DNA from 2 places in the Rouxiella sp. Mn2063 genome. Region 1 is predicted to be linked to the other one. Evidence: predicted binding sites of a transcription regulator. Region 1 holds the regulator's gene; the other holds the start of a gene.
The links. Region 1 encodes LexA, which represses DNA repair genes until DNA is damaged. Its sites were predicted from a motif close to TNCTGTATGTACATACAGNA; they were not measured.
Positions count from the first base shown of each region.

Region 2: a site for LexA is predicted at 5,193-5,212, ahead of ACL9RG_RS05700 (DNA translocase FtsK 4TM domain-containing protein). Genes of this name have one in related genera too.

Region 1 is NZ_JBMOUD010000004.1:398,484-414,401, reverse strand. Features, by position in the region: lysine riboswitch at 58-248, opposite strand; gene pgi (glucose-6-phosphate isomerase) at 493-2,142, shown strand; gene psiE (phosphate-starvation-inducible protein PsiE) at 2,333-2,740, shown strand; gene ubiC (chorismate lyase) at 2,859-3,410, shown strand; gene ubiA (4-hydroxybenzoate octaprenyltransferase) at 3,415-4,284, shown strand; gene plsB (glycerol-3-phosphate 1-O-acyltransferase PlsB) at 4,376-6,856, opposite strand; gene ACL9RG_RS09360 (diacylglycerol kinase) at 6,984-7,352, shown strand; gene lexA (transcriptional repressor LexA) at 7,457-8,065, shown strand; gene zur (zinc uptake transcriptional repressor Zur) at 8,368-8,877, opposite strand; gene ACL9RG_RS09345 (phosphoethanolamine transferase) at 9,135-10,661, opposite strand; gene dusA (tRNA dihydrouridine(20/20a) synthase DusA) at 11,259-12,266, shown strand; gene pspG (envelope stress response protein PspG) at 12,434-12,670, shown strand; gene ACL9RG_RS09330 (quinone oxidoreductase) at 13,072-14,055, opposite strand; gene dnaB (replicative DNA helicase) at 14,262-15,674, shown strand; gene alr (alanine racemase) at 15,753-15,918, shown strand, end outside.
Region 2 is NZ_JBMOUD010000003.1:49,379-65,296, reverse strand. Features, by position in the region: gene ACL9RG_RS05710 (replication-associated recombination protein A) at 1-477, opposite strand, end outside; gene lolA (outer membrane lipoprotein chaperone LolA) at 506-1,117, opposite strand; gene ACL9RG_RS05700 (DNA translocase FtsK 4TM domain-containing protein) at 1,342-5,127, opposite strand; gene lrp (leucine-responsive transcriptional regulator Lrp) at 5,254-5,748, opposite strand; gene trxB (thioredoxin-disulfide reductase) at 6,435-7,403, shown strand; gene cydD (heme ABC transporter permease/ATP-binding protein CydD) at 7,718-9,484, shown strand; gene cydC (heme ABC transporter ATP-binding protein/permease CydC) at 9,487-11,235, shown strand; gene aat (leucyl/phenylalanyl-tRNA--protein transferase) at 11,321-12,040, shown strand; gene infA (translation initiation factor IF-1) at 12,148-12,366, shown strand; gene clpA (ATP-dependent Clp protease ATP-binding subunit ClpA) at 12,556-14,838, opposite strand; gene clpS (ATP-dependent Clp protease adapter ClpS) at 14,868-15,188, opposite strand; gene cspD (cold shock-like protein CspD) at 15,584-15,805, shown strand.

The DNA.
Region 1 (15,918 bases):
AATTTGGTAACACAAGGGAAGCGCGGGAAACGGGAGCAGGCGTAGAGATACTACGATACACCCAGAAGCGCTCCACCTTGGCGAATGCTCTTCAAGCATCCGCAGTGGCAACCCAGAGGATTCAGCCCCTGCGGTCGATCAGCAGCCCTCCGTGAGCTTATTGACCTCGGCGTCACACCCCATCATGCATCTTCGTAGGATACGGTTCCTCCGATACACTGCCTGAGCGACGCGCCTCTTCTGGCTTACAACACATTGGTGTAAGTTAGGCGCCTACAAATAACGGGTTATTAAACATCTGTCAACGGTCTAGGCCGCGTGTTCACGACATTTTAATATTTGTTTATCTATTATTATCTTTAGTAATGATGTTTCAGAGTTATCACCTATCGCAAGAAAAGGCATCTCAACTTGCGTATAAAGGGATACAATCCGGAAAGTTGAGTTAAAAATCGTAACGTTACTTTCATTCTCCAGCCAAAGAGCATTGCTATGAAAAATATCAATCCTACCCAAACCGCTGCCTGGCAGGCGCTGCAGCAGCATTTCGATAAAATGAAAGATGTGCAGATTAGTCAGCTTTTCGCTGAAGATGCCGATCGTTTCTCCAAATTCTCAGCAACGTTTGACGATCAGATGCTGGTGGATTACTCAAAGAACCGTATTACCAGTGAGACATTGGATAAACTGCAGGCGCTGGCGAAAGAAACTCAGTTGCAAGATGCCATCAAATCGATGTTCTCTGGTGAGAAGATCAACCGCACTGAAGACCGTGCCGTGCTGCACGTTGCGTTGCGTAACCGCAGCAATACGCCAATCGTTGTTGATGGCAAAGATGTCATGCCAGAAGTGAATGCGGTACTGGCAAAAATTAAAGGCTTCTGCGATCGCGTGATTGGCGGTGAGTGGAAAGGCTATACCGGCAAAACCATTACCGATGTGGTGAATATTGGTATCGGTGGCTCAGACCTTGGCCCTTTCATGGTGACCGAGGCGCTGCGCCCTTACAAAAATCACCTGAACATGCATTTCGTTTCTAACGTTGACGGTACCCATATTGCCGAAACGCTGAAACCATTGAACCCAGAAACCACCTTGTTCCTGGTGGCTTCTAAAACGTTTACCACTCAAGAAACCATGACGAACGCCCATAGCGCGCGCGACTGGTTCTTGAAAACTGCCGGTGACAATAAACACGTTGCTAAACACTTTGCAGCGCTGTCTACCAACGGTAAAGCCGTGGCAGAGTTCGGTATCGATACCGACAACATGTTTGAATTCTGGGACTGGGTAGGGGGACGTTACTCTCTGTGGTCAGCTATTGGTCTGTCGATTGCTCTGTCAGTTGGTTTTGAGAACTTCGAAAAACTGCTGAGCGGCGCTCACGCGATGGATAAACACTTCGCTGAAACGCCAGCTGAGAAAAACCTGCCGGTGTTGTTGGCACTGATCGGTATTTGGTACAACGATTTCTTCGGTGCAGAAACCGAAGCTATTCTGCCATATGACCAATACATGCACCGTTTCTCAGCCTATTTCCAACAAGGAAATATGGAGTCCAACGGCAAATACGTCGACCGTAACGGCAACCCAGTAGATTACCAGACTGGCCCAATTATCTGGGGCGAACCTGGTACTAATGGTCAGCATGCGTTCTATCAGTTGATTCACCAAGGGACTAAAATGGTTCCTTGTGACTTTATCGCACCTGCGATTAGCCACAATGCCTTGGGCGACCACCATGCGAAACTGCTGTCTAACTTCTTCGCGCAGACTGAAGCATTGGCATTTGGTAAATCACTGGATGTTGTCGAAGCTGAGTTTGCTGAGCAGGGTAAAAAACCAGAAGACGTTAAGCACGTTGCACCGTTCAAAGTCTTTGAAGGCAACCGCCCAACTAACTCCATCTTGCTGCGTGAAATTACCCCTTATAGCCTGGGTGCGTTGATTGCTCTGTATGAGCATAAGATCTTTACTCAGGGCGCTATCCTCAATATCTACACCTTTGACCAATGGGGCGTAGAGTTGGGCAAACAGCTGGCAAACCGTATCCTGCCAGAATTGTCCGGCAACGAGCAGGTGAATGCGCACGATAGCTCGACTAACGGTTTGATTAACCGTTTCAAAAACTGGCGTGCGTAATGCATCAATGTCTTCTTTAAGACAATGATGTCATAAGCTAAAGTGCCTTGAGGGCCAACTCTTTTGAGTTGGCCCTTTTGTTTATAAACAGTAATCCAACCATTCAGATTTATGAGCAGGTTCAGCATTTTTCCCCAAACAAGCTGTGGTATTCTGCCGAGACTAATAACAAAAATGGGATATGGATCACATGGCAGGGTCAAAACAGGCAATGATGCTTTCCGGCATTATGCAGAAAATTTTGAATGTTTTTTTACTGGGCCTGACGGTTATTCTGACGCTATTTCTTGGGCGAGAAACCTATCATTTAGGGCAAGTCCTTTTTCTTAAAAATGATGAGTCTTCGTCTTATTTATTGATCGAAGGCATCGTTACTTACTTCCTGTATTTCGAGTTTATTGCACTGATCGTCAAGTATTTTTCTTCGGGATACCACTTCCCACTACGCTATTTTATTTATATCGGTATTACGGCGATTATCCGTTTGATCATTGTCGACCACACTAGCCCTTTAGATACGTTGCTGTACTCTTTCGCCATCCTGATCTTGGTTATCACACTCTTCCTGGCTAATAGTGAAAGATTACGCCGTGAATAAAAGATGATGTTATGAAGGAATGTTTTTCCCCGGTGGCAATTACCACCGGGCCTTTCTGCGTTAGAATGCGAGCAGATGATTAATCGAGGGCAGTTTTGCCTCGTTACGGAGTTCGTCAATGTCTGAATCACCAACCCCATCGTCAACACAGCCACCGATCCACTGGCTAGAAGACGCTCAAGATGTTCCTGCTGACGTTATCGACTGGCTTATGGAAATAGGCTCTATGACCCGCCGTTTTGAACAACATGGCGTGACGGTAACCATTGAACCGCAGTTTGAAGGCTTTATTAACCGCCAGGAATTAGGTGAGAACGAAGCCCAGCAACTCCCCTTAAGCGAACGTTACTGGCTGCGTGAAGTTGTGCTCTGTGGCGATGGGCAACCTTTTCTGTTGGGACGTACCGTCATTCCGGTAGAAACGCTAACCGGCGAAGATCAAGCGCTGGTGGATTTAGGTACGGTGCCGCTTGGCCGCTATCTATTTAGTGGTAATAATTTGACCCGCGACTATATTCACCTTGGCGTGCTCGCACTTGAGGATCGTGGGCTTTGGGCGCGTCGTTCACGTTTGCGCTTATCGGATAAACCGTTATTACTCACTGAGATTTTTCTTCCTGATTCCCCACTCTATCAGGTGGAGCCAGATCAATTAGAAGCAGGGGAATAAAGTAATGCTAGAGAGTTTCACTCAAGGACCGTGGCGTGATTATTGTCGGCTGATGCGCATTGATAAGCCGATAGGTTCCTTGTTACTGATGTGGCCAACCTTATGGGCATTATGGCTTGCCAGCGGCGGGCTGCCGCCGTTACCGATCCTAATTGTTTTCATCCTTGGTGTTTTCTTTATGCGGGCGGCCGGTTGCGTCATTAATGATTACGCCGATAGAAAAGTCGATGGGCATGTTAAGCGCACCGCCAATCGTCCACTGGCGAGCGGCGTTGTCACCGGTAAGCAGGCCAAAGTATTATTTATCACTTTGGTGCTGATTTCGTTTTGCCTAGTGTTGACGCTCAACCGCATGACGATTTTGCTCTCGTTTGTTGGTTTAGCACTGGCGTGGATTTATCCCTTCGTAAAGCGTGTTAGCAACTTGCCACAAGTGGTACTTGGTGCGGCTTTTGGCTGGGCAATCCCAATGGCTTTTGCTGCAGTCAGTCAGTCTTTACCTTTGGTCTGCTGGCTACTGTTTGCCGCGAATATTTGTTGGTCACTGATTTATGACACCCAGTATGCAATGGTTGACCGCGATGACGACCTAAAAATTGGCGTGAAATCTACCGCTATCCTCTTTGGTCGTTATGACAATATCATCATCGGTATTCTGCAAGTGGTCATGCTGTTGCTGTTAGCCGCAGTCGGCCACCTAGCGCATCTGGAATCAGCGTTTTACTGGACGGTTTTATTATCAGGTGCACTGTTTGTTCACCAGCAGAAAATGACCGCTAAACGCGACCGCGATGCGTGCTTCAAAGCTTTCCGCCAGAATAATTATGTGGGTCTGGTGTTGTTTATCGGTATCTTGATGAGCATCCCCGCGTAGCAATCTGGCGACCAAATCGCGTGGCAAGAGAGATAAAAAAACGCCCGGTAGACATGAGCTGTCACCGGGCGTTTTATTTGCGACTTAACGATTAATGATCGGTATCGCGAACGTCAATCTTGGTTTCTGTCAGCGGTGCTTCAGGTTGAGGCAACTCTGAAGGCATACCAGAACTTTCTATGGTCAGCTTAATTTCTGCCGACATCAAATCGCTCAGAATGCTATACAGCTCACCGGTATGCTCAGGGATCGCATCGCCGATATCATTGATATAGCCTTCGTCACGCAGCGTACCAACCAGCGTAGTAAATACGGCTTTATCAAAGAACTCTGGCGCATTGATACCATGCAAGACCGATAAGCGTTGCGCCATGATCCGGCTCTCTTTCTCCAGCGCTCCACGACTGATGCTCGGGTTACTACTGAGTAAGAACAGCGTAATCGCATAGCGTTGTAGCGTTTCACGCACGCCAGCCGCCAGCAGTTGCAGTGGGCGAATACGGGCCGGGTTAAGCGACAGCGTTTCACCATTAAGATGAATCAGTTGTTGGCGGGCCAGTTCGATGGTCAAGACATTGAGCACATCAGAGAGTTGTTCTTTGCTGTAATGCATGAACAACTCAGCTTTCATCATAGGGTAGATCAATTCGACCTGACGCAGCAGCTCGCTTTGACTGATTTTTTGATGATGAATCAACATACTGGCAATTAATGACGGCAGCACCAGCAGATGATGAATATTGTTGCGATAGTAGGTCATCAGCACTGCCTGTTCGCGCGGCAGAATAATGATATCGCCAATATTATCTTTCTCGACTTCGAACTTGTTCATGTTCAACGCGTGCTCAAGCAACTGATTTGCCGTGAGTTCTGGCACGGTTGAATCAGGCGCATAAGGCACATTGCGCAGTAGCTGCAAATAACAGTCGAGCTGTTCAGTAAGCTGTTCGCGAGTCAAAGAACGTTGGCGTGAAGCCAGCAGCGCTGTTGAACATAAGTTCATCGCGTTGGCCGCTGCCGAATTGTTAATACGCACCATGATTTTGTCGGCGATATCTTGCACCGTTGGCGTTAACCAGCTTGGGCGATGTGCTTCGATAGGGTCAATAGAATCACGCCATTGCGGTACTTTTTGATTCAGATATGGCGTTAAATGCAGGGGCTCGCCGAAGTTAACGTAGCCTTGACCGAGGTTACGCAGTTTGCGTAGTCCGTTGATCATCTGCATAAAGCCTTCTTTCTCTTTGGTCGCCCCACGCAGCTCTTTGGCGTAAGTGCCCACTTCCATCACGTGTTCATAACCGATATAGATAGGGACTAGCGTGATCGGACGCGAACCACCGCGTAACATAGCTTGAATGGTCATCGCCAGCGTACCGGTTTTCGGCTCCAGCAAACGACCGGTGCGTGAACGGCCACCTTCTACAAAATATTCTACCGAATAGCCGCGGGTGAACAGCTCGCCGAGATATTCGCGGAATACCGTTGCATAAAGCTTGTTGCCTTTGAATGTCCGGCGAATAAAGAACGCACCTAAACGGCGGAAAATCGGGCCAGCTGGCCAGAAGTTTAGGTTAATACCGGCCGCAATATGTGGTGGTACCAGACCTTGGTGGTAGAGCACATAAGAAAGCAGCAGGTAATCCATGTGGCTGCGATGGCAGGGCACATAGACAATTTCCTGGCCATCTTGCGCCAACTGACGCACACGTTCAGCGTTATTAACGTGGATACCTTTGTACAGCCGGTTCCAGGTCCAGCTTAAAACACGATCGGACAAACGCACGGCTTCATAGCTGAAATCCGCGGCAATCTCTTCCATCAGCGCGATAGCATTTTGCTTGGCTTTTTCATGGGTGATTTTTTTGCTGCGTGCTTCTTCTTCGACCGCTTTTTCAATCGCTTTAGACGCCAACAGTTTATTAAACAGATCCTGACGCACTGGTATGCGTGGCCCTACGGCAGCCAGACGTTGACGAGAGAAATGCATTCTCGCTACGCGCGCCAGTTTTTGCGCAATAATGGTATCCGTGCCATGTTCCGTTGCCATATGGCGCAGGGACACAGTATTGGAGAAGCGCACGAAACTGTCTCGCCCTAACCACAGCACGGCAAAGAATTTCTGCACGCCGTTCAGGACGCGTAAATGTGGCGTTTCCTGGCTTTCTCGGCCAGGGGAACGGCCAAACATTACCGATACCGGCAACAGTTGGATATCTAGATTCTGATTATTACGATGTAAGTCCAAATAATCGTGGAACAGTTTTACCGACTCTTCTTTCGGCTTGTAATAGCTGAAAACGCGCGGGCCTTCCCCAATAAACACGTGGCTTGGCAATTGCACGCCATCTATGTCCAGAGGAACAAGGGGATCGGGCAAATTTAGCGCCAGGCATTGTGCCCGTAGTGTCAATAAATCGGTTTTGGAGTTATAAGGCAAAACGTACACGATCGGCCGAGTGGTATCTAAACGCAACTCGGTAATAGGATCTGTAGGAATGACCTTGCTCTTTACCAGCAATTTTAGCGGTAAATTCAATAGGGTATAATAAAGTCTACGCCAACCTGACATAAAAAGATGAAGCCTCTTGTTAGCAATTTCGCCGCAAGGATACCAGAAACTTGAATTGAGATCCGTGGTGATAGGTTTGGCGATACAGGCTAGAATACCTGCAATTTCCAATTAGGACGGATAAGTTATGGCAAATCAAGTGACTGGATTAACCAGAATAATTAAAGCCGCTGGTTATTCTCTTAAAGGGCTGACCGCAGCCTGGAAGCATGAAGCTGCATTCCGTGAAGAAGCGATTGTCGTCCTTGTCGCTATCTTACTGGCATTTTGGCTCGATGTGAGTACTACAGAGCGCATTTTATTGATTGGCGTCGCGCTTTTAGTTGTTGTGGTTGAATTATTAAACAGCGCAATAGAAGCGGCTATTGACCGAATCGGGCCGGAAATCCACCCGTTGTCAGGGCGTGCCAAGGATATGGGATCGGCTGCGGTATTTATTACGCTCATTTTTGCTGTCTTTACCTGGTTGGCTATCTTATTACCGCGCTGGTTGTGAGATGGCTCGCAGGTTAATCCCTGTTTTTATTCACTCTTAGGTTTTCATTGCCTGATTAGCTGTATATACTCACAGCTGGACTGTATAAACAACCAGGGGGCGGAATGAAAGCATTAACTACCAGACAACAAGAGGTCTATGACCTTATTCGTGATCATATCTCTAGCACCGGTATGCCGCCAACCCGTGCTGAGATCGCGACGCGTCTGGGATTCCGTTCTCCTAACGCAGCTGAAGAGCACCTCAAAGCGCTGGCACGTAAAGGCGTCATTGAAATTGTTTCTGGCGCCTCACGTGGTATTCGTTTGCTGATGGAAGAGGAAGAAGGTTTACCTCTCATTGGGCGTGTTGCCGCTGGTGAGCCGCTGCTGGCAACTCAGCATATCGAAGGCCACTACCAAGTCGATCCAAGTATGTTTAAACCAAGCGCCGATTTCTTGCTACGTGTTAGCGGTATGTCTATGCGTGATATTGGTATTCTGGACGGCGATCTGTTGGCGGTGCATAAAACGCAGGATGTGCGAAACGGCCAGGTGGTCGTTGCGCGCATTGATGATGAAGTCACGGTTAAACGTTTGAAGAAACAAGGCAACACCGTGCAGCTTCTGCCTGAAAATAGCGAATTCGAGCCTATCGTGGTTGACCTTCGCGAGCAGAGTTTCAGTATTGAAGGGCTTGCGGTTGGCGTTATTCGCAACGGTAACTGGATCTAATACCAAGCGGTATTAATGTCTAGTTTCCTGTTATAGAACTCACCTTTGTAAATAAACCCAATAAACTTCGAGATGAAGGTAGGCGGCAATCGACAGACAAATCTGTCAAGAGCAGATTTGAACACTGCTTGCAGCGACCCCTTTGGGGCAAGGCTCGCGGATGAGCAGAGTCACTGCAGCCAACCACCCTACAACTTGAAATATGGCGGGTAAAAGGTGAGTTTTCGTTTATAACGTGCCGTATAACAAATACGCTGCGTATTATCAGCGATTTTGACACTTAGCGAAAATTATCCCTATAACTAACGTTTTTTAACGTTAATACTATGGTCGTGATCGCAATGTTCTTTGCTATCGCAAGCTTCTACTACCGAACACTCTCTGCATAAACCGTGCGCTTCAACGACGGAATGACGCAGAGCAAAGCCAGAATCATTAGCAAGCGTGGCTAAACGTTCTTCAATGCCTTCCGTCGTTTTTTCAGTTACTAACCCACAACGGTCACAAATAAACAGAGCTGAAGTGTGGCTTGGCTCTTCAAAGTGGTGGCACAACACATAGCTGTTTGCTGATTCTACGCGGTGAATAAAACCTTGTTCCAACAGAAAATCCAACGCGCGATAAACAGTTGGTGGCTTAGCCTGAGGTTCCACAACGCGTAGTAAATCTAGCAGATCATAGGCACTGATCGCCCCAGGCTGTTGGATCATCAGCCGAAGCACTTCGAGCCGCTGTGGCGTTAGCCGAACATTACGCTGTAGGCACAGACGTTCAGCTTGCTTAAGCAGGTTTTCAGAGTGGGATGAATTCATGATTTGCTCTCTGCACAAAGTAAGCTCAGATTTTAACATGTTTCGAGACAATCGCCGATACCCTGGCGACACACAGTTTGGTTGCTACACTCTGTTTTTGTGTTCTGTGACATAGTGAGACTTATGCCTGCCTGGCTTTAGGATATAAATCTATTAGCGATTGACTTTATTATTCACTATATAAGCCAGCTTTGTGTCCATACAAATATAGGCGCAAATGTAAGCCATCAAAGATGATGGCTTTTTTGATGAATTGGCTATTCGTCAATAAGTGACATATAGTTTTTAACGTTGTTATTAAAATCTTTTATTTTTATTTGTTTCTTGCAATTCATCTTGGAAAGATAATTACATTCCACTGGTAATAATGGGTCAGTTGAACCCGTCCATTGTAAATATAATCCTAAAAAGTCAAATGCCGAGCGTAGTTGATCAATTGTCACTCTGCTTTTGGCATCATATGAAGTAACAATAAAAGGCACTTGGAAGTTCTGTTTATATTTGTCGTTATGCTGGAGGTTTCTAGTTCCTTTGGCAGACATAAAACTTAGACCGTGATCAGAAAAGTATAACATGGTCCATTTTTTCTTGTTCCTATCAGCAATCTTGGTGATTTCTGACAATAAATAGTCCGTATTTTTTATACTTTGAATATAACAGGATAATTTGTCATTTTCGTAAAAATAATCATATTTATTATCGGTTCTATCACAAAAGTTAGGATGAGACCCCATTATGTGAATAAAGATAAGTTTTTTCTTTTTACTATTATTGTTCAAGATCGCAGCTTGATATGGAACGAGTAAATCAGTATCAGGGAACGATTGTGTGTTATATTCACCTTTTTTAAGAAAAGTGAAACTGTCTGCCTGTTGTCCGATATAAGAAACTATCGAATCATCTCCTCCAATACTCCCTTGATTGGAAATCCAGTAAGTATAAAACCCCTGTTTTTTTGCAAGCCTGATAATATTATTTTGTTGTTCAATCTCATCGCCTTTGTTAAGTGAAAATGTTGTTGATAACGATGCTTGTGTAGAGCCAGCAGCAGATATATAGTTTTTGAAAATCAAACCATTCATTGAGTCTGTGAAGGGCGTGTTATCTATTTGAAAGCCATAGGAATGCATAAAATCTTTACGAGCACTTTCACCTATCACTATTATATAAGTATCGTAATCATTTTTAGGTTTTGATGGCGACCATTCTGATGGCAGAGACTTTAAAAAAACCATCTTCTCATTAAATAAAGCAATGGACTCATATGAATTATAAAAATCATTACAAAAACGAAATAAAGTAAATTTCACATCGTGGATATGTAAAACTCCTGACTTTAAGTAACTCTTTAGTGGGGTGAATATGACTATTAATATGAATATTGCGAGTGATATTGTGTTGTTTTTTATTATTAGAGACTTTCTATTTTTGAGTGTTATATAAGATGTTATTATTAACAATAGGGCTGGGGTAAGGTATATTAAAGGGAGGTTTTTTAAAAACTCATAACTTTCATTAATATTTGTGTTTTGAGCTGATACAATGATATTGATGCTTGGTGTACCATACATGTATGCAATAGGGCTATATAGTACTGAGGTTATAGTGATGAAAATTAATAATAATCCGAATAACAAAGAGTGCTTTGCTGTGGATAATAATAGTGAAAATACTGCTATTGCATAGCCTATTCTTAATGAATAACCAAAAGAGGTATCGACAATAATTGAAAATAATATAGCTGTCGCTAAGGCCAGGATAAACCGGCCATTTAGTCTTTCCATAGGTAATAATCTTCTCATTCCATTGAATCTACACTAATAACGTGCTCGTTTTTTACATTATCCCCGACACCAATCTTTAATTATTCCTTGCTGAAAAAACAGCATATTTAAATGATGGTCTTGCAATAATTATTTGTATTATTGCTTTGGTGGACAAGTTTTCGCATATTAACAGATGTAGAAAAAATAATAAATCTTATTATACCCAAGAAACATTCAGTTACAGGTAGTCGGCAACTGAGATAGTTCTTAGGAGCTTATATAACTAAATAACTGGGATGGGCGATAAATTTGCCAGGAGCAGATTTATCGCTGCTTGTAGCGGCCCTTTTGGGGCGAAGTTCACGGATGAGCCGAGTCATTGCGGCTAACAACCTTTCATATTGAAGGTATGACGGGTTAGCAATATCAATGATGAATCCATCATTGTGAGGTGCCACCGCCAGGGCAGTTCTCTATGCTATGATAGGCCAACTCAACAATTTCTGTTTACTGCCTCCTGATGAAATGGATAGGAGTAAGTATCAGAAGATGTAAAATAACTCATAAAATTAATAAGATATGGAACTTAAACCATTAGATATAAAGGGCGTTATTGTGGGAAATACTGATAAATATAGCGCTCAGCGTTTCTCCGTTGCGCCGATGCTCGACTGGACGGATCGCCACTGCCGCCATTTCCATCGTCTATTAAGTGGTGAAGCGTTGCTCTATACCGAAATGGTGACCACAGGGGCGATTATTCACGGCAAAGGGGATTATCTGGCCTTCGGCGAACAAGAACATCCAGTTGCACTGCAACTCGGTGGCAGCAACCCTGCGGACCTGGCACACTGCGCTAAATTAGCTGAAGCGCGGGGATATGATGAGATCAACTTGAACGTCGGCTGCCCGTCCGATCGCGTGCAGAATGGCATGTTTGGTGCGTGTTTGATGGGGCAGGCTACATTAGTGGCTGATTGCATCAAAGCGATGCGTGATGTGGTGTCTATTCCAGTCACCGTGAAAACACGTATCGGTATTGACGATATGGACAGCTATGAATTCCTATGCGATTTCATCGGCCAAGTCTCTGAACGCGGTGGTTGTGACACCTTTATTATTCATGCTCGCAAAGCCTGGTTGTCTGGCCTGAGCCCAAAAGAGAACCGTGAAGTGCCACCGCTAGATTATCCGCGTGTGTATCAGCTCAAACGTGATTTCTCTCACCTGACGATGGCGATCAATGGCGGCATTAAAACACTAGATGAAGCGAAACAGCACCTCGAACATATGGATGGCGTGATGCTAGGACGCGAGGTTTATCAGAACCCAGGTATTCTGCTCGACGTTGACCGAGAACTGTTTGGTTCGACGGCTGCGCCGTTAACCGGGCCAGAGGCTATCCGGGCGCTCTATCCTTATATTGAGGCAGAGTTATCCAAAGGTACGTATTTAGGCCATATCACTCGCCATATTCTCGGCATATTCCAAAGTATTCCGGGTGCGCGTCAATGGCGTCGCCATTTGAGTGAGAATGCGCATAAACCAGGCGCCGGTATTGATGTGGTTGAACAGGCGCTATCGCTGGTTGCACAGCCGAAAAAATCGCCGCTCGAAGTGTAATTCACTATCTGTTAGTCAACCTGACCAACTCCGCTTGTTTGTTTATAGAATAAATAAGCGGTAACTTCTTATAAATCAACGCACTATATTTTCATCTCTTCTGGCATGTTTCTTGTAATACCTTGCATGGTTATAACGTGTAATTTTTTGCACCTGAGGAGCACGCCATGTTGGAAATTTTATTTGTTTTGGGCTTTTTCTTTATGCTGTTACTGACCGGCATTTCTCTGTTGGGGATGATTGCGGCACTCGTGGTGGCCTTTGCGCTAATGATGTTGGGAGGCCTGCTGGCAGTTGTTATAAAAATGTTGCCATGGTTGGTATTGGCGGTCGCAGTGGTTTGGCTTTATCGTGCTTTCAGGCAGCCTGAATTGCCTCGTTATAAAGGCAGACGCTTGCCTTGAGATGCAAATAAGCGCGGTGAATATAAAGCAGCTATGGATAAAAAGGCTATTTTTCATAAGGTAAACAGTTTTCCCTATTACACATAGGGGCAAATTTGTAGAGATAACTTTTACTTATGTGCAATGGATCACAGCTTAGAACATAAAACGCTATTCTTAGCGCTTAACCATATTTTTTAACATTCTAGGCTGTTAGGATACGTTTCATTGCTTGGACAAACATTTTCATCCGGTTTGCAAGATACAAAATAGTTGCTTAAGCGACACCATCTGCAAATCGACCTCGCAGTAACCTACAAATAAGCAGTAAGGTCTTTCATTCATTTGAACTAGCAAGTTAGTAAGATTGAATATAAGACAACAAAAAGGCTCCTTAATCGGAGCCTTTTTGCATTTTTGCATCAAGGGATCAGCAGGCTGGAACCCTGTGTTGCACGGCTTTCTAGCAGTTCATGCGCCTTCTGCGCATCGGCTAAGGCAAATTTTTGCGTCTCCGGCACATCAATTTTAATATCGCCACTGGCAATTAATGAGAACAACTCATGGCTGGCAGCCGTCAATTGATCGCGGTTGGTGATGTATCCATTGAGCGAAGGGCGTGTCACATACAGTGAGCCTTTCTGGTTAAGGATTGCCAGGTCAATACCCGTTACTGGACCGGAAGCATTGCCAAAGCTCACTAACAAGCCGCGCCGTTGCAAGCTGTTTAAAGAATCCTGCCAAGTACTTTTACCCACCGAATCGTAAACCACGGCAACTTTTTTACCTTGCGTTAACTCTGCAACGCGGCTGGCAATGTCTTCTTTTTGATAGTTAATGGTTTCCCAGGCACCAGCCTGTTTAGCACGTTGGGCTTTCTCATCGGAACCGACGGTACCTATCAACTTTGCACCCAGCGCTTTTGCCCATTGCGAGGCAATTAGACCAACACCGCCGGCAGCAGCGTGGAATAGAAAAATCTCGCCGGGTTTGATTTGATAGGTTTGGCGCAGCAGGTATTGTACGGTCAATCCTTTCAGGAAAGAGGCGGCAGCCTGTTCAAAACTAATACTGTCTGGCAGCAGTGCCACTTTATCTTCTGGTACATTGTGTAATTGGCTATATGCGCCAAGTGTTGCCTGGGCATAGACCACGCGATCGCCAACTTTGAACCCGCTGACGGCGCTGCCGACTTTAGTGACCACGCCGGCAGCTTCAGTTCCCAAACCAGAGGGGAAGGAGGCAGTTGCATACAAGCCGCTACGCACATAGGTATCAATGTAGTTAATCCCTACCGCTTTATTCTCGACCTGAACCTCTGAACTTGTTGGATCTTGTTGCTGATAATCAACATATTGCAGGACTTCCGGGCCACCGGTTGTGGCGAATTGAATGCGCTTAGCCATCACTGCTCCTCACTGTTTGGTGTTGATTTTAACCTACGCTAATTAAGTACCCTGATCTAGATACAACCGTGCCGTCGCTAAGACCATTTAGAAATGACTCATCACAAGGAAATATAATTGAGTATACTGACGCGTTATTATCGTTCGTCGCAACAGGCAGGCAGACGTTTCCACGCAGGCTATTCAGAGTAGGAAAGAATCCATTCATGGCAGCAGCAAAAAAACCAACGACTAAACCGAACGAGCAACCCCGCGATCGCCAGATGGAAGGATTGAAACTTCCCCCGCACTCGCTGGAAGCGGAACAGTCCGTGTTAGGCGGGTTGATGCTGGATAACGAGCGCTGGGATAACGTGGCTGAAAGGGTGGTCAGTAACGACTTCTTTAGCCGTCCACATCGACTTATCTTCACCGAAATGCAGCGTTTGCTAGAGATGAGCAAACCTATCGACCTGATTACCTTATCGGAATCTCTGGAACAGAAATCCGAGCTGGAATCCGTCGGCGGTTTTGCTTATCTGGCCGAACTATCAAAAAATACGCCAAGTGCGGCGAACATCGGGGCTTATGCAGATATCGTCCGTGAACGTGCCGTTGTTCGTCAGATGATCTCGGTAGCGAACGAAATTGCGGATGCCGGTTACGACCCGCAAGGCCGCAGCAGCGAAGAACTGCTCGACTTAGCCGAGTCTCGCGTCTTCCAAATTGCTGAAAGCCGTGCCAATAAAGATGAAGGCCCGAAAAGCATCGATTTGGTATTGGAAAGCACGGTATCGCGTATTGAAGAGCTGTTCCAGCGCCCGCATGATGGCGTGACCGGCGTATCGACTGGCTATAGCGATTTAGATAAGAAAACTGCCGGTCTGCAAAAGTCCGACTTAATTATCGTGGCGGCACGTCCTTCGATGGGTAAAACCACCTTCGCGATGAACTTGTGCGAAAACGCCGCGATGATGCAGGAAAAACCGGTACTGATTTTTAGCCTGGAGATGCCCGCAGATCAGCTGATGATGCGTATGTTGGCCTCGTTATCGCGCGTTGACCAGACTCGAGTGCGTACCGGTCAGTTGGATGATGAGGATTGGGCGCGCATCTCCAGCACGATGGGCATCTTGCTGGAAAAACGTAACATGTACATCGATGACTCCTCCGGTCTGACGCCAACCGAGGTACGTTCGCGTGCGCGGCGTATTTTCCGCGAGCATGGCGGGTTAAGCCTGATCATGATCGACTACCTGCAATTGATGCGTGTACCCTCGTTGTCTGATAACCGTACCTTAGAAATCGCCGAAATCTCTCGTTCTCTCAAAGCGCTGGCTAAAGAATTACAGGTGCCGGTTGTGGCGCTGTCACAGTTGAACCGAAGCCTGGAGCAGCGTGCCGATAAACGCCCGGTTAACTCCGACTTGCGTGAATCTGGCTCGATTGAACAGGATGCCGACTTGATCATGTTTATTTATCGTGACGAGGTGTATCACGATAACAGTGATGAAAAAGGCATTGCGCAGATCATCTTAGGTAAGCAGCGTAACGGCCCAATCGGCACTGTGCGACTGACCTTTAATGGTCAATGGTCACGCTTCGATAACTACGGCGGTCCGCAATACGACGAGGACTAATCGGTCTGGTCAGTCTGCATTGTTGGTCAGGGCGCTGTATTGCATCATCTCGTTAAATTTTTTCGTTAAGGAACGCCAATGAAAGCCGCTACGGCTGTGATCGACCGCCGCGCTTTGCGACATAATCTGCAACGTATACGTCAACTCGCGCCGAACAGCCGGGTCGTTGCGGTGGTAAAAGCGAACGCTTATGGGCATGGCATCGTTGAAGCCGCTCAAAGTTTACAAGCGGCGGATTATTACG
Region 2 (15,918 bases), on a different contig from region 1:
AACGCGCGCACGAGATAACAATGCCGAATTAAGCTCAAAAGAGGGATTTTCTGTCGTCGCGCCGATGAAGGTAATGGTGCCATCTTCGATATGTGGCAGGAACGCATCTTGCTGACTTTTGTTAAAACGATGCACCTCGTCAACAAATAGAATGGTGCGTCGACCCGCGTTGCGGTTTTGTCTTGCTCGCTCGATAGCTTCGCGGATCTCTTTGATACCGGAGGTGACGGCGGAAATGCGCTCGACATCGGCGTTAGCATAGCGACCAATCAGCTCGGCTAACGTCGTTTTACCCGTTCCCGGAGGCCCCCACAGGATCATTGAATGCAAATGACCCTCCTCGATAGCGCGAGGCAAGGGTTTACCCGGAGCCAGCAAGTGCTGTTGGCCAATATATTCCGCTAACGTGACTGGCCGCATTCTTGCGGCCAGTGGCTGGAATTCATTTTGGGAAAAATCGAGCGACAGATTGCTCACATGGCCCTCTCTTTTGCTCCCCGCGCCCTTACTGACGCTGGTCGTCGACCGTTACGCCTTTAGGCGGGGTGAATTGGAATTTTGAATCGTCAACCGAGGCATTTTGTTCGCCTTTCAGTTGGTAAGCGCTGCGCTGACCGTCTTGTTCAACAGCCGTAAAGCTCTTGATAGTACCGGTTGGCGTTACAGTGATCGCGAACTGCTTCAAATTACCCGCCGCCGTTTTTGGCGTCAGTTCAAAATCATCGCCTTTTTGTTTGACGTTGTATTTAGCCCAGTCGCTGCTGTCATTGCGGGTGATTAACATAAACGGCGTGTTGCCCGTAGCATTTTTCAGCCAAGTCGCGGTGACTTGCTCAACAAACGGGTTATAGAACCACAGTGTTTTACCATCAGAAACCAGTACGCTTTCATCCGGTGATGTCATGTGCCAGTTAAACAAGTTCGGGCGTTTAACCCACAGCTGGCCTTCGCCTTGCTGCACATTGGAGCCATCATCAGCGGTAACCGTCTGAGTAAAACTGGCGTGGAAAGTATTTAATTTGCTTAAACGGCTTTTCAAATCGCTGCTGGCATCGGCAAAGACTGCGCTAGAGACAAACGCGGTCAACAAACAGCCCACTGCTAATACTTTTTTCATTGTGCTACTTACCTTTAGAATCCATTGCAATCTGACAATATTCTTGGCTATCTCCGCCACGCATTGCAGTGCGCGGATACACCAAGAATTCTTGCGTGAACTGTATCCGAGACAAGATAAGCTGGATAGCTTATTTATCTGATAATTAATGATTTTACGCTTCTTTTCAAAAGGGCCGCATCAGCGGCCCTCGAATGGGTTATAAAGCCGTCCGTTCGCGCTGATTATTCATGCGATGGCGGTGCTAATACTTCGCGGTTGCCATTATGTCCAGGCGCACTGACAATCGACTGCGCTTCCATCTGCTCAACGATACGCGCAGCTCGGTTATAGCCGATACGGAACTGCCGCTGTACACCAGAGATTGAAGCACGACGTTTATCAACCACAAAAGCCACGGCCTGATCGAACAATGGATCAAGCTCTTCGCCGTCTTCAAGACCTTGGCTGCTGCCTTCACCATCATCACCACCGCTGGTAATGCTGTCGATATATTGCGGTCGGCCACGAGCCTTCCAATCTTGAACCACAGCATGGACTTCCTGATCACGAACGAACGCTCCGTGAACACGTACCGGAATCGAGGAGTTAGGAGCCATATAAAGCATATCCCCCATCCCCAGCAGAGATTCTGCGCCGCCTTGGTCAAGAATAGTACGTGAGTCAATCTTGCTTGATACAGTAAAAGCAATACGGGTTGGGATATTAGCTTTGATCAGGCCGGTAATTACATCAACCGATGGACGCTGAGTCGCTAATACTAAGTGGATCCCGGCAGCACGCGCCTTTTGCGCCAAGCGTGCAATCAGTTCTTCCACTTTTTTGCCAACCGTCATCATCAGGTCAGCAAACTCATCCACCATCACCACAATGTAAGGTTCTTTTTCCAACATCGGCGGTTCTGCGGCCATGCCATCGCCCGGTTTCCAGAATGGATCGGGGATTGGACGCCCCATCTCTTCCGCTTCTTTAACCCGATCGTTATAACCTGCCAGATTTCGCACGCCCAATGCCGACATCAGTTTATAACGGCGCTCCATCTCACCAACACACCAACGTAATGCGTTAGCAGCATCTTTCATATCGGTAACCACTTCGGTTAACAGATGCGGGATACCTTCATAAACTGACAACTCGAGCATTTTCGGGTCAATCATGATGAAACGCACGTCTTTCGGCGTAGCTTTATACAACATGCTGAGGATCATGGCGTTAACGCCGACCGATTTACCAGAACCCGTCGTACCTGCCACCAACAGATGTGGCATTTTTGCTAAATCGGCAACCACAGGCTCACCAGCGATATCTTTGCCCAGTACGATGGTCAGCGGTGATGGGCTGTCTTTAAACGCAGGACAATCGAGCACTTCACGTAAATAAACGGTCTGACGATGTTTATTCGGCAGCTCTAAACCAACATAAGGTTTACCCGGAATCACTTCCACAATACGCACAGCGACGGTAGAAAGAGAACGCGCCAAATCTCGTGACAAGTTGGATATACGCGCCGCTTTTACACCCGGTGCCAAATCCAGCTCGAAACGGGTAATGACCGGCCCGGGAAGTTTATCTACCACATCAGCTTTAATACGGTAATCATTCAGACGCGCTTCGATAAGTTGTGCTGTCTGCTCCAAAGCAAACATATCAACCGGTTCGTTTTCAGCCGGTGCTGAAGTCAGCAAATCTAAGCTCGGCAGCGGCGTCGTTGGCTTGCTTAACGGCTGGTCATTACGCATCAAGAACGGGTGAATCAAACTATCCATTGCCGGTTTAGCAGGTTCAACTGGTTGCTGATACGCCGATGTATTGCTGCCACTGTTTTGAACATAAGCCGTGTCCGCCGCAGGTTGATGTGTTTTATCTTCCGCAGCAGACGATAGCGTAAACAGCGGCTCAACCGGTGAATCATCAATCAAATCAGCCATCGGCGAGAAATTGAATGCTTCGTGATCGATGACTTTCTGCAACTCACTAGTATCAAAACGTTCCGGCGCATCACTCTGTGACGGCTGTTGCCACGTCGCCGCCGCAGGTTCTTGACGCATGTTATGCGCCGAATAAGAATCTTGCGAATAGGAAGCGGCATGACTCACGCCAGACTGAGTGTTATCAACGTGCAGGTTATCAGACTGATAACGAGCCTGTTCACGCGCAGCAAAGGCTTCACGCAGTTGCGCCAGTTCAGCCGCTTCTTCCGCTGAAATCGGTTCATCGTCAGCGGATTCTTGGTTGCCGTGTTCATAACTACTTTGTTCATAACCATTTTGTTGATGAACATTAGCGTCGCTATCTGTCTGTGTATAACGTTGCTGCTGCTGCGCGGCAAAAGCTTGTGCTAATGCTGCTTGCTCTTGCTCAGCCGCTTCGTCCTCATCAACTTGCGATGTCAGTTGCTCATTTTCTTGAGCCTTCAACGCTTGCGCTGCTTGCGCTGCTTGCGCTTTTTCCTGCTGCTCAGCTAAACGCTGAGAAGGCAGTTTAATACCATAAGAGGCCAATTCACGCCGCGTCGGCAGCCGCACTGGATTAGGTCGTGGCAACTGTGGCCCATCACCTTTTTTAACCTGCGGATTACCATCGCTGAACGCGTTAAATGCCGGCATAAATAGATTGCTAGACTCGGACGATTGCCCAGCCTTAGCTAAACCTGTTGCCAACGCTGCGGTAGCGGCCAAGCTATTGACGGCACCACTATCAATCTGCGGGCTATTGAAACCAGACGACGAGCGCTCATGTGTCGACTCAATGGCTTGAGACCAATTGCCCATACGTGGACCATCATCGTCGACGGTCGTATCAACAACAGGCGCCACCGTATTGACTGATGGTCGCTCCGTATTTTGTGGCAGACTCGAATTTGGTGACTGAACTGTATTTAATGGTTGAGCTGTATTGAATGGCTGAACCGTATTGATCGATGGCTGCGTTTGTTCAGTACGCAGTACTGGCGTTTCTTCAGGGATTTCGAAACGATATAGCGGCGGCCGAATAGGTTCGGCGATGCTCAGAGTTTCAGGCTCTACAGGCTGTTGCTGTACCGTTGCTTGATGAAGCGGCTGCAATGATGGCATCTGCTGTGGTTCTAACGGCGGCATCTGCTGTACAGGCTGCTGATGAAGCAGCTCGGCCGGCTGTTCGCTTTCTACTGATGGCGCAACAGGCGCAAAATCCGTAGATTCATGTGCCGGTTGTGCTGCCGTCGTCAATGAAGGCGCAGAAAATAGCACGTCATCAAGTTCATCAGCCGCAGGTTTGGCACTGGCCGCCAGCGAAGCCGCAGCAGCGCCTAAAGGCAGAGCCTTAGATTTTTCTGGTACAGATGCACGTACTGGTGGTTCATCGTCATAGCCGTCATCATCATGCTCATCATATTCATAATGGTCATCACGACGAGAACGATTGGTCACAAAGGCCGTTGTGCCCAAGACGACGGCACCAATTTTTTCGGCAATGACCAACCACGACCAGCCAGTAAATAACGTTAACCCCGCGGCCCAGATACACAGCAGCGCAAGTGTCGCGCCTACGCTATTGAACCAGGTTTTCATCGCCGTGCTCAACAAACTGCCTATCACGCCACCCGAGGTGAAGTTATAAAGGTCATCAAAATTGAGCGCAGCTAATCCACACGAGGTGAGAATAAGGGCTAAGGTACCGATCAGGCGCAATGCCAGTGCAAAGTAATCAACATACTCGCGTTGTTCACGATTGCGGTAGGCGGCCCAGCAAAGGCTAAGGATGATGATAGGGATCGCGTACGCCAGAACACCAAAAATAAAGAATAATGTATCGGCAATCCATGCACCAACGCCCCCACCCAAATTATGGATAGGGCCATGCCACGAAGTCTGAGACCAGCTCGGATCGGACTGATTAAAACTAAGCAACGCTGCCATCAAGAAGACGGCAAATACCGCAATAACAACCAGCACGGCCTCTAAGATACGGCGACCGCTGCTGAGTCTATTTAAGGTAACGTTTTTATCTTCTGTATATTCCTGGCTCAAGAAAGGCTCTCCAGGTTCCTGTGGACTGAAATAGCTCGGACGTCGAGAGCACGTCTCAACGCCGAGGCTGTATAGATAAACAGGAGTGTAGCTAAAATAAGAAGGTTTTGCACCTGCACCTTTTACTTATCGTGTCTTAATGACCAAACGATTCGTCTGTTTCACTTCTTCCATAACGACATAAGTACGGGTGTCATTAACGCCCGGCAAACGAAGTAAGGTCTCACCGAGTAATTTACGATAAGCAGACATATCAGGTACACGAGTTTTCAACAGGTAGTCGAAATCCCCGGAAACCAAATGACACTCTTGGATATCTTCAAGTTTTTGTACCGCTGCGTTGAATTGTTCAAACACATCTGGCGCACCACGGTTCAACGTGATCTCAACAAACACCAACAATGACGCATCTAAATAATGTGGGTTGAGTAACGCAGTATAACCGTGAATAAAGTTCTGGCGTTCTAAACGACGAACACGCTCAAGACAAGGCGTTGGCGATAGCCCTACACGTTTTGAAAGCTCAACGTTTGAAATACGCCCATCTTTTTGCAATTCGTTCAGAATGTTACGATCGATACGGTCGAGATCTTTTCCCGGACGTTTTTTATTATCTACCATTATTATTGTCTCTCTGCTGTTCATCCATGCTATTGCTTTATCTCAATTGACTTCAATGTATTGAGGTTTTTATCTAGCGAAGACCTGTTTGTTTTAGGTTTTGGCGCCCTGTTTACATACGTCAACCCTGTCTAAGGAAACGTATTTCATTGCCTTTAAGCTGAAAGAAGAAATATCACCAAGAAATTAACAGATTATCTCTATTGCACATCATTTGAACGCTCAAAAAACATGCAAGCCAAGACTATTTTGGTCGATATAGCACCACATCGTATTATTTCAAGTCACCGAGAGGCGATAAATTTCTTCTCCCCTGATGTTTTCGCAAATGCACAGCGGATTGTCAAAGCAAAAGAAGCAAAATCAGAAGAACATGCCAGATTGAAATGTTACAACGTCTTTTTGGCCTATGTTTCATCATTGTTCAGTAACAAAAATTTATTTCTCTTTTGCTATATTCTTGACCACATACCGGGCCAGAAAGCACAATTTTAGCGAAACCTCACAATCTATCTATCAGATAAACGACTAATCATTAATAGACAATTTCCCAATGGCTATCAGACCAATCGCTAATAACAATTAGATTAATCGTCAAGAACAGCCGAGTTTACTTTTTTTACGCTGCGGTTTTACCTACAATCCCTCTTAATTAAGTCCTCAGCCAACCTGGAGAAGAAGTAGACATGGGCACGGTTAAACATAGTAAGCTATTGATTTTAGGTTCAGGTCCAGCAGGTTATACCGCTGCTGTATATGCCGCTCGTGCAAACCTTAATCCGGTTCTGATCACAGGGATTGAAAAAGGCGGTCAATTAACCACCACAACCGAAGTTGAAAACTGGCCAGGTGACCCAGAAGGCTTGACAGGCCCAGGTCTGATGGAGCGCATGCATGAACATGCAGCGAAGTTTAATACCGAAATCATCTTCGACCATATTAATCGCGTAGAGCTGCAAAATCGCCCGTTCCGTTTGTTTGGCGATAGCGAAGAGTACACCTGTGACGCGTTGATTATCGCGACAGGCGCTTCAGCGCGTTATATCGGCTTACCTTCTGAGGAAGCTTTCAAAGGCAAAGGGGTTTCTGCCTGTGCGACTTGCGATGGTTTCTTCTATCGCAATCAGAAGGTCGCGGTTGTTGGCGGCGGAAATACCGCGGTTGAAGAAGCACTTTATTTGGCCAACATCGCCTCTGAAGTTCACTTGATTCACCGCCGTGAAAACTTCCGTGCAGAGAAAATCCTTATTGACCGTCTGAATGAAAAAGTGAGTAACGGCAATATTGTGCTGCATACCAACAAAACGCTGGAAGAAGTGTTGGGTGATGACATGGGTGTGACTGGCGCTAATTTACGTGATGTTCACAACGGTGAACTAAGCAAAATTGATGTCGCAGGTATGTTCATTGCTATCGGCCATAGCCCAAATACCGCTATCTTTGGCGAGCAACTGGCGCTGGAAAATGGCTACATCAAAGTCCAGTCTGGTATTCAGGGCAATGCAACCCAAACCAGCATCCCGGGCGTTTTCGCAGCAGGCGATGTAATGGACCACATCTATCGCCAGGCTATTACCTCTGCGGGTACCGGTTGCATGGCAGCGCTAGATGCTGAGCGCTATCTCGATGGCGTAGCAAACGCCGTTGTAAAATAATCGCAACCGCTGTTTTAGCGTTAGATTTTAAGAAGGCACCGGCTAAGGTGCCTTCTTCTTTTGAAAGCTTTTATTTCCCTGAGCGATGCAACCGTTTTCAGCTAGCTGTTTTAAGTAACCTCTTAGCCCTGTACTATACGCAGGCTTTTCCGCATGGAAAGTAAGGGATGATAGTGTCGCCTTTGCGATATTTTTTAACCATACGAGCGTGAATCAGGGTTGTTGGATGCATTGATCCCCTGCTTTATTCGTATGTCACTTTTGACCGACGTAAGCGCCATACACCGGTCATGACTGCGCAGACTGGATGCCTGATGAATAAAACTCGACAACAAGAACTTATCCGCTGGCTAAAACAACAAAGTTCCAGAGCGAGAAACTGGATCCGCCTGTCTATGATGTTGGGCCTGCTTTCTGGTTTACTGATTCTGACGCAAGCTTGGTTATTAGCGGGCTTACTCCACAGTTTGATCATTAGCCACACTCCACGTGAATCCCTTATTCAAGGTTTCCTCTTTTTAGCGTTAACTTTTTTACTACGTGCAGTGATTACCTGGTTGCGAGAACGCGTCGGTTTCATTTGTGGCAGGGTGATCCGCGAAGAAATGCGCAAAATGGTGCTGGATCGCTTACATCTGCTCGGTCCTGCGTGGATCCAAGGTAAACCCGCCGGCAGCTGGGCTACATTAATCCTTGAGCAAATTGATGATATGCAGGATTACTACGCCCGTTACCTGCCACAAATCTCATTGGCAGGGATCATTCCATTATTAATTCTGATCAGCATATTCCCGATTAACTGGGCCGCAGGGCTGATTTTACTGTTCACCGCCCCGCTTATCCCATTGTTTATGGCCTTGGTAGGCATGGGAGCCGCCGATGCGAATAGACGCAATTTCGCCGCTTTGGCACGTTTAAGCGGCAGCTTCCTCGACAGCTTACGCGGGCTGGACACCTTGCGATTGTTCCATCGCGCTGACGCCGAAACCCAGCAGATTACAGCGTCGACAGAGAGTTTTCGTGCCCGCACGATGGACGTATTACGCCTCGCCTTTCTCTCTTCGGCAGTGCTAGAGTTTTTTGCGTCGCTATCAATTGCCATCGTCGCGGTTTATTTTGGCTTCTCCTATTTGGGCGAACTGAATTTTGGTAGCTATGGTACCCCCGTCACATTGTTTGCCGGTTTTTTAGTCTTGATTCTGGCGCCGGAATTTTTCCAGCCTTTGCGCGATCTCGGTACGTTTTATCATGCTAAAGCGCAGGCCGTCGGCGCAGCAGAAAGCCTGTTAACCTTCCTGAGTGCACAAACCGAACAACGCGGCACTGGAACGCAAGCGCTATCGCCATCTTCATCGGTCAAGCTGCATGCTGATAATCTGGTTATCCTATCGCCTTCAGGTAAAACGCTCGCTGGACCACTGAACTTTACCTTAAGCGCTGGCCAACGCGTTGCCGTTGTTGGCGTAAGTGGCGCAGGCAAAAGCTCGCTTATCAATGCGCTACTCGGCTTTCTCCCCTATCAAGGATCTCTGAGCGTTAATGGGCAAGAGCTGCGCGATATTCTGCCTGCCGATTGGCGAAAAAACCTCAGTTGGGTTGGGCAAAACCCGCATCTTCCAGAACAAACTCTACGAGCCAACATTCTGCTCAGTCAGCCTGATGCCTCAGAACAACAACTGCAATCAGCGATCGAACGCGCTTATGTCAGTGAGTTTTTAGCCTTGCTGCCACAAGGGCTGGAAACGGAACTCGGCGATAGCGCAGCGCGACTTTCCGTTGGCCAGGCGCAACGCATTGCGGTAGCTCGCGCCTTGCTGAGCCCTTGCCAATTATTATTACTCGATGAGCCCACTGCCAGTCTGGATGCTCAAAGTGAGCAGCGAGTGATGTCTGCACTTAATCAAGCCTCTTACCAGCAAACGACATTGATGGTCACTCATCAATTGGAATCGACTGTCGATTACGACGAGATCTGGGTGATGCAGCAAGGGAAAGTCATCGAACAAGGCAGTTACGCGCAGTTAGCAGCACAATCAGGTCCCTTTGCTCATTTGCTCAATCAACGCGGAAAGGAGCTGTAATCATGAAAGTATTACTGCCCTATTTGGCACTCTATCGCCACCATGCCGGGCGTATGACACTCGGCGTGATTCTGGCTATCGTCACCTTGCTCGCCAGCATTGGATTACTCAGCCTTTCGGGTTGGTTCCTGGCCGCATCTTCGCTCGCAGGATTAGCTGGGCTTTACAGCTTTAACTATATGTTACCCGCCGCAGGAGTGCGTGGCGCGGCTATTGCGCGAACTGCCGGCCGCTACGCCGAACGATTGGTCAGCCATGATGCCACCTTCCGCGTATTAGCCCATTTACGCGTTTATACTTTTAAGAAAATCCTGCCATTATCTCCCGGTGGATTAGCCCGATTCCGTCAGGCTGAGCTGCTCAACCGTTTGGTCGCGGACGTTGATACGCTCGATCACCTTTATTTACGCGTATTGTCACCGTTAATTACCGCACTGATAGTGATCATCGTTGTTACCGTTGGCTTAAGCCTGCTGGATATCCAACTGGCTATTACGCTGGCAGTTATTATGCTGGCGCTGCTGGTATTGCTGCCGGTGGTTTTTTATCGTCAGGGCAAACCGATTGGAACAGAGCTTACTCAGTTGCGTGCCGAGTACCGCACCCAGCTAAATAGCTGGTTGCAAGGTCAGGCCGAACTCGTGGTATTCGATGCTCAACCTCGCTTCAGACAACAGCTGGACGAGACAGAACAACGCTGGCTGCACCGTCAACAGCAGCAAGCCAAATTGGGGGGAGTATCACAAGCACTGATGATTGCCGCCTCTGGTTTGACCGTGACACTGCTGTTGTGGATGGCAAGCGGCGGCCTTGCTACCACCTCGCAACCAGGGGCGCTAATTGCGCTGTTTGTCTTTACCCCGCTTGCCGCTTTTGAAGCATTAGGCCCGGTTGCTACCGCTTTCCAACACCTTGGTCAGGTCGTGGCATCCGCCAGCCGGGTAAGTCAGATCATCAATACGCAACCTGCTGTCAGCTTCCCTGAACAAGGCCCAAATGCAGCAGCCCAAGCCCATTTACAAATTAAAGGGGTAACCTTCACTTACCCAGAGCAGCCTTTGCCAGTATTGCGAGATATTAACCTTGATATCTCCGCAGGCCAGCATATTGCTCTATTGGGCCAAACCGGTTGTGGTAAATCGACGCTTGCCCAGTTAATTACCCGAGCCTGGGATGTACAACAAGGCGAAATCAGCCTCAACGGCGTGCCGCTCGCGCAATATGACGAAGCAACGTTGCGATCGATGATGACGGTGGTGAGCCAACGTGTTCACATCTTTAACACAACCCTGCGCGACAACTTGCTAATGGCAGCGCCTGATAGTAGTGACCTTCGTTTAACCGAGGTACTACAACAGGTTGAGTTACCGCAGTTGCTGGAAGACGAAGGATTGAACGCATGGTTGGGTGAAGGGGGACGTCAGCTATCAGGAGGAGAGCAACGCCGCCTGGGACTGGCTCGTGCTTTGCTGCATGACGCACCGCTCTGGATACTCGATGAGCCGACGGAAGGATTGGATGCAGAAACCGAACGTCATATTTTATTATTGATCGAACGCTGTTGTGCCGATAAAACGCTAATATTGATCACTCACCGGCTACATGGCCTGGATAAAATGAGTCAAATTTGCGTCATGGAAGAAGGACATATTGTTGAACAGGGTTCGCATGCCGAACTGGTGAGCATCACCGGCCGCTATGCTCGCTATTTACAGCGACATAAACCGATTGACGGCAGCATGACGCCGTAATCACGACAATGTGGCCCAATGACGCACAGTTTCATTAATTAAAATATGGCTAGGCGGGCAATGATGCCCGTGTACAAGGAAATCTATGCGTCTGATACAGCTTCCAGCGAACTCAGTCAACTTCCCTAACCCGGAGCTGGCTTTACGTCAACCAAACGGCCTGCTGGCGTTAGGCGGCGATTTAGAGCCTGCTCGTTTGCTTTCAGCTTATCAACGCGGAATATTTCCCTGGTTTGAACCTGGTGCGCAGATTCTGTGGTGGTCTCCCGATCCTCGAGCAGTACTTTTTCCTAATGAGCGCCACATTAGCCGTAGTTTTCGTCGTTTCCTGCGCCAAACCACTTATCGATATAGCCTTAATCAGGCATTTAATCAGGTTATTAGCGCCTGTGCAGAGCATCGGAGCGAAGGTACCTGGATCGGACCGCAGGTGATAAAAGGTTATCAACAGCTGCATGAGATGGGAGAAGCACATTCTATTGAGGTATGGGACGGTGATGAGCTAATTGGCGGTTTATATGGTGTTGCTGTCGGCCAGCTTTTTTGCGCGGAATCAATGTTTAGCCGTAAAATAAATGCCTCAAAATGCGCATTGATGGTTTTTTGCCAACATTTTACCCGCAATGGAGGAGAACTGATTGACTGTCAGGTGCTCAACCCTCACACTGCGTCGCTGGGTGTACGCGAGATACCACGTCGCCAATTTTTGCAGCAATTATCAGGGTTTTCGCAACGCCAGTTGCGGCCAGAATGCTGGTTGCCACAAGACTTACCCCCACATGACGTTGAATTGCCGTTCCCATGAAGGAATAGGGAATGGATGCGGTTTATACCAACACTCTTTACATAATGTGGGTTTTTCGGCATTATCTTGCCGGTTAAAAACTATGGTAGTAAAACCTAGAGGACTCGATGGCCAAAGAAGACAATATTGAAATGCAGGGCACCGTACTTGATACGCTGCCAAACACCATGTTCCGCGTTGAATTGGAAAACGGGCACGTGGTCACCGCTCACATCTCCGGTAAAATGCGTAAGAACTATATCCGCATCCTGACGGGCGACAAAGTCACTGTAGAGCTGACCCCGTACGACCTGAGCAAAGGCCGCATTGTCTTCCGTAGCCGTTAATCGGCTGACTCATCGCTGATTATCTGGCGATACATGAGGTTACTCCTCTTCGCCCTTCCTATTACAGGTAAGGGCGTTTTGTGATTTCCGCAATTTAGTAGCAGACTTTGTAGTACTTTATCAAACCTACAGACACAAAAAAGGCGATGTTTCCATCGCCTTTTTCATTTCTATCAGCACCCGAGCTTATTAATGCACGGCGCCTTCAGCTTTCAATTTTTCTGCACTCATGAAGTGATAAGTCAGTTTATCAGCGGCTTTATCCAAAGCTACGGACACTGAACCACCATCAACCAATGAGCCAAACAGCAGTTCGTTAGCCAGTGGTTTCTTCAAGTTTTCCTGCACGGTGCGCGTCATTGGACGTGCGCCCATTGCACGGTCGTAGCCTTTGACCGCCAACCAGTTGCGCGCTTCTTCGCTAACTTCCAGCGACACGCCTTTCGCATCCAGCTGTGCTTGCAGTTCGACAATAAATTTGTCGACAACCTGATGAATCACCTCGGTTGACAAGTGGTTGAACCAAATCACATTATCCAAGCGGTTACGGAACTCTGGCGAGAAGACTTTCTTAATCTCATCCATCGCATCCGGGCTGTTATCCTGATGGATAAGGCCAATAGATTTACGTTCAGTTTCACGTACGCCAGCGTTGGTTGTCATCACCAAGATCACGTTACGGAAATCAGCTTTACGGCCATTATTATCCGTCAACGTACCGTTATCCATTACTTGCAACAGCAGGTTAAAGACATCTGGGTGCGCTTTTTCAATTTCATCAAGCAATACCACCGCATGAGGATGTTTGATCACCGCATCCGTCAGCAACCCGCCCTGATCAAAGCCGACATATCCTGGAGGCGCACCAATTAAACGACTCACGGTGTGGCGTTCCATATACTCCGACATATCAAAGCGCAGCAGTTCGATATCCAATGCTTTCGCCAGCTGGACGGTCACTTCTGTCTTACCAACGCCGGTTGGGCCAGCAAACAGGAATGAACCCACAGGCTTATGATCCTGACCTAAACCAGCACGGCTCATTTTGATCGCTTCAGTCAGCACCTCGATCGCGGGATCCTGTCCGAAGACCAGCATTTTTAGACGATCGCCCAGGTTTTTCAGCACATCTCTATCCGTTGCCGATACGGTTTTTTCCGGAATACGAGCGATACGCGCCACGACGCTTTCGATATCGCTAACATTGACGGTTTTCTTGCGTTTGCTAACCGGCATCAGGCGGCTACGCGCCCCCGCTTCGTCAATGACATCAATCGCTTTATCCGGCAAGTGACGATCGTTGATGTATTTTACCGACAGCTCAACCGCAGCGCGGATCGCTTTGGCGGTGTAACGCACATCATGATGCGCTTCATATTTCGTTTTCAGACCGTTAATGATCTGGATAGTCTCTTCTGGCGACGGCTCAGTAATATCGATTTTCTGGAAGCGACGTGCCAGCGCACGGTCTTTCTCAAAGATATTGCTAAATTCCTGATAAGTCGTTGAACCTATCACGCGAATTTTACCGCTCGACAGCAAAGGTTTAATCAAATTAGCTGCATCAACCTGGCCGCCAGAAGCCGCACCGGCACCGATGATAGTATGGATTTCATCAATAAACAGGATGCTGTTTTTATCTTGCTCAAGCTGTTTCAACAACGCTTTAAAGCGTTTTTCGAAATCGCCGCGATATTTGGTTCCAGCCAGCAGTGAACCGATATCCAGAGAATACAAAGTACAATCGGCCATCACTTCTGGCACGTCACCTTGTTCGATTCTCCAGGCCAGGCCTTCGGCAATAGCCGTTTTACCGACACCTGACTCACCCACCAGCAGCGGGTTATTTTTACGGCGACGGCACAGCACTTGAATAGCGCGTTCCAGTTCTTTATCACGACCAATCAGCGGATCAATACCGCCAACACGCGCCAACTGGTTGAGGTTTGTGGTGAAGTTCTCCATACGATCTTCCCCTGCCGACTGCTCTTCATTAACCGGGTTCTCCGCATTATTCGGAGCCTGGCCACCCGTTTCATCTTTTCGCGTACCGTGGGAAATGAAATTCACCACATCAAGGCGACTAACATCATGCTTACGCAGCAAATAGGCGGCTTGGGATTCTTGCTCACTGAAGATAGCCACTAATACGTTAGCGCCTGAAACTTCGCTTCTGCCCGATGACTGAACGTGGAATACCGCACGTTGCAGCACGCGCTGGAAGCTCAGCGTCGGCTGAGTATCTCGCTCTTCTTCACTCGCAGGTAAAGTGGGTGTCGTTTGTTCAATGAAGGCTTCCAATTCCTGGCGTAGGGCCACTAAATCGACCGTACAGGCTTCAAGCGCTTCACGAGCAGCCGGGTTGCTAAGCAACGCCAACAGCAGGTGCTCCACTGTCATAAACTCGTGCCGGTGCTCGCGGGCTCTCGCGAACGCCATGTTGAGACTGAGTTCAAGTTCTTGATTGAGCATAGGCACCTCCCCAAATTAGATTGCCTTAATCAGGCTTTTTCCAGCGTACACAGCAACGGATGCTCATTCTCCTTAGCGTACTTATTCACATGTGCGACTTTGGTTTCGGCTACTTCGGCGGTATAGACGCCACAAACAGCTTTCCCTTTATAGTGCACAGTAAGCATCAGTTGCGTTGCACGTTCAATATCATAAGAAAAGAACTTTTGCAGTACGTCAATCACAAATTCCATTGGCGTGTAATCGTCGTTGTTAATAATAACTTTATACATAGATGGCGGCTTTAGCGCATCCTTTTGTTTATCCGCCGCCAAGTGTTCAAAATTCATCCAACCTTGATTGTCACCCATCGCCTGCTCATCACCTTGTGCATTGCTTTTGATTGCGGGATCCGCCAAGTGACGAAATAGAATTCAGTTCGTACTAAGCCGGAGATCGTCGCTGTTATTAACATATTTTATCATTTTTCCACCGCCCTTACCGTAGTTGACATCATATGTTTTCACTCAAAACTTCGGATTAAATGCTATTGAGCGAAGCCAATAGCGTTAGCTACTTCAAACTTTAGCTAACTGCTCCCCCAAGACAAATCCCCTTCTCTTGACGTCCAGACCTAATTCACTAGAGTGTAAATTCATGCGTTGGGTGAGTTTTAACCACTATCCTCTGCTGGTTTACAACTCACCTCAACCTGACTTTATCTCTTTTTAATCACCAGAATCGTCAGTAAGAGGGATGTACAAGCATGGATACAGGTACGGTTAAATGGTTCAATAACGCTAAAGGTTTCGGCTTCATTTGTCCTTTGAATGGTGGAGAAGATATTTTCGCCCACTACTCAACTATCCAAATGGAAGGTTACCGCACACTCAAAGCTGGCCAACAGGTTAACTTTGATGTTCATGAAGGCCCTAAAGGAAATCATGCCAGCCTTATTATTCCGGTGGAAACTGCAGCGGTGGTTTGACCAACATCCGCATACCGCCGACAATCAATACCTCTATCAAACGTCAGTCATTTATTGGCTGACGTTTTAATTTATGGGGTAGGAACCCATACTCTTCAAGTCCCGAAGAAAAA